Regions from separate parts of the Arthrobacter sp. D3-18 genome, predicted to be linked through region 1. Evidence: riboswitches for the same ligand, from Rfam matches in the RefSeq annotation. Region 1 holds a riboswitch; the other holds the start of a gene.
The links. A riboswitch is a leader RNA that binds a small molecule or an ion and turns the genes downstream of it on or off. The one in region 1 is predicted to bind cyclic di-AMP.
Positions count from the first base shown of each region.

Region 1 (2,195 bases):
CCCTTGCCGTTGCCGCACCTGCGGGCAGCCAGCCCGAGGTTTCCGCTGCCGCATCAGCCAAGATCGACTTCAGCCGCGCCGCCGTCGCTACTACTGCCGACCCGGATGGGAAGCTGAAGCAGTTGCTCAGCGCCCAGTCGGCTGACAGCATCCAGCGGGCCTCGTCCGTTGGCAGCATGGCCAGCCCCCTTGACACGCTCACCACGGCATCCCCCTTTGGGTACCGCATCAGCCCCCTCACGGGTGGTGCCGGTGATTTCCACCGCGGCCAGGACTTCGTTGCCCAGTGCGGCACGGCTGTGCACGCCGCAGCCACCGGCAAGGTCACCTTCGCCGGATGGCACGAGTACGGCGGAGGCAACCGCGTGGTCGTTGATCACGGCAATGGCCTCGAGACCACGTACAACCACCTGTCGTCCTTCACCGTCCAGGTAGGGCAGACCGTAAACCGTGGCGACACCGTCGCCCTGAGCGGCACCACGGGCGCTTCCACTGGCTGCCACCTCCACTTTGAGGTCCAGGTCAACGGTGAAGTCGTAGACCCCATGGGCTGGCTCTAAGCCATTTGATGGTTGCCTCTCGCATTCCCGAGGCGCCCCGTGACCTGAATGTGACATTCGCGGTCAACTGTTGTAGCGTACAGAGCGCATCGGCTTTTTAGGGGGCCGATGCACTTGAGTGGATTGCCTAGCTCTGCCACCACTCAAGGTCCGTTCGCATAAATCGTCTGGCAGGGGCGGGGGAACCACTTCTGGTCTTCGAAAGAAGGCCTTGGGGTTAAGTCGCAAAAGCTTCCTTGGAAGCAGCGCGGCCGGATGACTCCCATCCGAATCCGACAGCTCACCTCGCAGGCATTGGGAGAGGCTACCTACGTGTCATCACGCACTACCCCTGCGCGCCATCGCGCCCAAACGGTTCGCACGAACCCGTTAAACACTCTTTCCAAGGCTGTTTCCTCCAATGCAGGGACCATGGGCCGTCAGGCCGCCGTCCTTGCAGCAGCCTCAGGCCTCGTCCTCACCGTCGGCTTGCCGGCACAAGCAGCAGACACCGACGTTTCCAAGTCGGAAGCCTCCAGCACCCAACAGCTGGTTGCTACCGCGGTGGTTACCGCGGAACCGACAGCCACTGTTTCCTTCGAGAGCCCCACCGTGGCCACCCAGGAAGCCCCAAAGGTAGTCCAGCGCGCAGCGCAGGTTACCGAGCGCGCAGCAGCCACCACTGAGGAAACAGCGGAAGCAGTTACGGCAAAGTCCTCCGAGGCCAAAGATTCGGCCTCCAGCGCAGCTGCCTCCGGTCTCGCCGCCATTGCCTACACCGGCATCGGTTCTCCCTACGTTTGGGGCGGAACCACACCTAACGGTTGGGATTGCTCCGGCTTCACCCAGTGGGTCTACGCACAGGCCGGGATCAGCATCCCCCGCGTCAACGCTTGGACGGCTATGACGCCCACCAGCACTCCTGCTCCCGGCGACCTCGTCATGCAGAACGGCGGAGCCCACGTGGGCATCTACGTCGGCAACGGCATGATGATCAGCGCCTTGAACCCCGGCCAAGGAACGCTCCTGCACTCCGTAGCGTCCACCGGCACCTCCTCGTTCTACACCCTCCGCTAAAAATAATCCGGTTCGGGGTCGGCCGCATACCCCTCATGCTGGCCAACCCGCTACCCGCATGCACCCCAACTGCACGCGGATACGAAAAGAGAAAATCATGACCAGTGCAAACAAGGTTGCACGGCACCGCGCTGAGGCCCCCAAGACCACTTCGCTTGCCGTCATCGCCAAGGCCGTCAGCAACAACGCCGGTGGCGTTGGACGCCAGGCAGCAGTTATTGCCGCAGCTTCAGGCCTGGTCCTGACCAGTGGCATCGCCGCCAACGCTGCCGACACCAACGTGGACCGTGAATCGACGTCCACCTCCACTTTGGATGTGCAGTCGGTAGTCCAGGCCACCATCGCCGCGGACTCCACTGTGGCCATCTCCTACGAGCGACCCGTGGTCACCACGGTGGAAGCCCCGGCTCCCGTAGTAGTAGAGGAAGCTCCGGCCAAGGTTGAAGCCACGGTCGAAGCCGAAGAGGCAACCGCGGTTACCGCCACTGCCGCTCCGGCAGCCAATGCAACCGTTGCCGTCAACAACGCGACCCCCGCTCCGGCAGCCCCCGCCGCATCCAGTGGTCTCGGTGCCGCTAT
Region 1 covers NZ_CP096440.1:3,493,790-3,495,984, reverse strand. The annotation lists gene M1D89_RS18160 (M23 family metallopeptidase) at 1-560, shown strand, start outside; cyclic di-AMP (ydaO/yuaA leader) riboswitch at 706-868, shown strand; gene M1D89_RS18155 (C40 family peptidase) at 873-1,616, shown strand; gene M1D89_RS18150 (NlpC/P60 family protein) at 1,714-2,195, shown strand, end outside.

Region 2 (2,195 bases), 280 kb from region 1:
GGCCACCGTGATCCGAAATGTGTGCGGGAAGGAATCGGCGAGGTGTCCGTGCAGGCTGCGCAGCTTGTGTTCCAGATGGGCTTCACCGTTGAACACGGGGATGGTGACGTCCAGGACGGGAACCAAACCTTGTATTTTCACGGGGGCGCGCTGCAGCTGATGGTGCACCACCGGCTTGGGATCTGTGAGCGTCATATATTCAGGATGAGCACACCGGATTTGAGTCCTTTAGGCGATAGCTGTGATCCCGCTGTGAACTACGCGCCGCACCTGTGATACGGCAAAAGCCGCACCCATTCCCGTCATCCGCTCCAGTGGGCACTGGTGCGAACGGCGGCAACGGGCGCGGCAATCAAGCAGTCTGGCTTAGTACCAGTTGTTGGCCAAGTGGAAGCCCAGAGCTGCGGACGGGGATCCGTAACGCTCCTTGATGTAATTCAGGCCCCACTTGATCTGGGTCTGGTAGTTGGTTTCCCAGTCAGGACCAACGGTAGCCATCTTGGAAGCAGGCAGGGACTGGACGATGCCGTAGGCGCCGCTGGAAGCGTTCATCGCCGTGGTCCTCCAGTTCGATTCCTTCTCCCACAGCGTGTTCAGGGCAGTCATTTCGCCCGGACCCCAACCGTAGTTGCCAAGGATGCTCAGTGCGTACGCCTTGGCAGCAGCGGGGTCGTCCACAGCCTTGGGGGCTGCAGCAGCTGCAGCGGCCTCCGCAGCGGCAGCGGCAGCAGCGGCGTCGGCGGCTTGCTTGGCAGCAGCGTCAGCGGCAGCCTTCTCAGCTGCGGCCTGGGCGGCGGCCTGGTCAGCGGCAGCCTTCTCGGTTGCGGCCTTCTCAGCTGCGGCCCGGTCAGCGGCAGCCTTCTCCGCAGCGGCCTTGTCAGCAGCTGCCTTGGCGGCAGCATCCGCAGCGGCCCTGTCGGCTGCGCCCTTTTCGGCTGCAGCATTCAGCGACGCGGAGATCTCAGCCGACTTGTTGGTGTTGACCTGCGCACTGGCCTGGGTTCCAGCTACGCGGCTCGCCTCGGGGAGGGTCAGTGCGGCGTTTGCGGCGGTTCCGAGCGATGCAACGCCCAGTGCGGCTGCCACGACACCGGCGACTACGGACATGCGGTGGCCGGACTTACCCTGGCGGGCTGCGTTCTTGAGGACGGACTGCGACTTGGTGAGCGGTGCGTTGTGTTCGTCGCGGTGACGCGCGGAAGGGCGCGTCTGATCGTTAAGTTCAGACATGTGATTACCTCTCAGCGCCTGCGGAGTTAGCTGTCGGGTTCGGATGAGGTCATCCGGCCGCGTATCATGCTGCGGCTTCACCCCAAGGGCCGGCCAAAAAGGCCTGGCCCGGAGACTCTGGGTCCCCCGTCTCTGCCTCGGAGAAAGAACGGACTCCGGGAAGTGGCAGAGCTCGGCGCATCCCGGATGTGGGCCTGCTAGGGACGACCCACCCTTTCGACGGTACAGGAGGTTTCGGCAGAAGTCACATTTAGGTAACAGAGATCACGACGCCGGTGAGTCGCCTTGCCCGATTCGTTATAGGCCTTCGGTGGTCACGGTAGGGAGTCGGAGGGCGAATTCAGTGCGCCCCGGCCGCGAGGTCACTTCCACGCTCCCGCCATGCGCTGAAACGATGGATTCCACAATGGACAAGCCCAGTCCGGAGGTGCCCTCGGTGCCTGACCTTGCGACATCAGCGCGGGCGAACCGGGAGAAGATCCGGCCCTGGAAATCTTCAGGAATTCCGGGGCCGTTATCCGTCACCGTGACCACGGCGCTGCCGTCGGCGGAGAGCATGACACCTGTAACCACAGTGGTGCCGGGATCGGTGTGTTTGCGGGCATTGGACAGCAAATTGGCCAGCACCTGGTGAAGTTGGGTGGCATCCCCTCGCACCGTGGTGGGCTCATCGGGGAGCTGGAGCTGCCAAATGTGGTCCGGTGCCATGACTTTCTCGTCACTGACCGTTTCGATCACCAGCTGTGTCAGGTCCACGTCCTCAACTTTGACGGGTTGACCCTCGTCCAGCCGCGCCAGCAGAAGAAGGTCCTCCACCAAGGTGGTCATCCGTTCGGACTGGCTTTGGACACGCGCCAGTGACTTCCGGCCATCCTCGGTAAAATTCTCCGTCATCCTCAGTAGCTCGGTGTAACCCCGGATGGCGGTCAGGGGAGTCCGCAGCTCGTGCGAGGCGTCTGCCACGA
Region 2 covers NZ_CP096440.1:3,778,198-3,780,392, reverse strand. The annotation lists gene M1D89_RS19465 (glycosyltransferase) at 1-195, opposite strand, end outside; gene M1D89_RS19460 (aggregation-promoting factor C-terminal-like domain-containing protein) at 367-1,230, opposite strand; cyclic di-AMP (ydaO/yuaA leader) riboswitch at 1,234-1,394, opposite strand; gene M1D89_RS19455 (sensor histidine kinase) at 1,528-2,195, opposite strand, start outside.
Region 2: linked by a shared signal. The riboswitch ahead of M1D89_RS19460 (aggregation-promoting factor C-terminal-like domain-containing protein) and the one ahead of M1D89_RS18155 (C40 family peptidase) in region 1 are both predicted to bind cyclic di-AMP.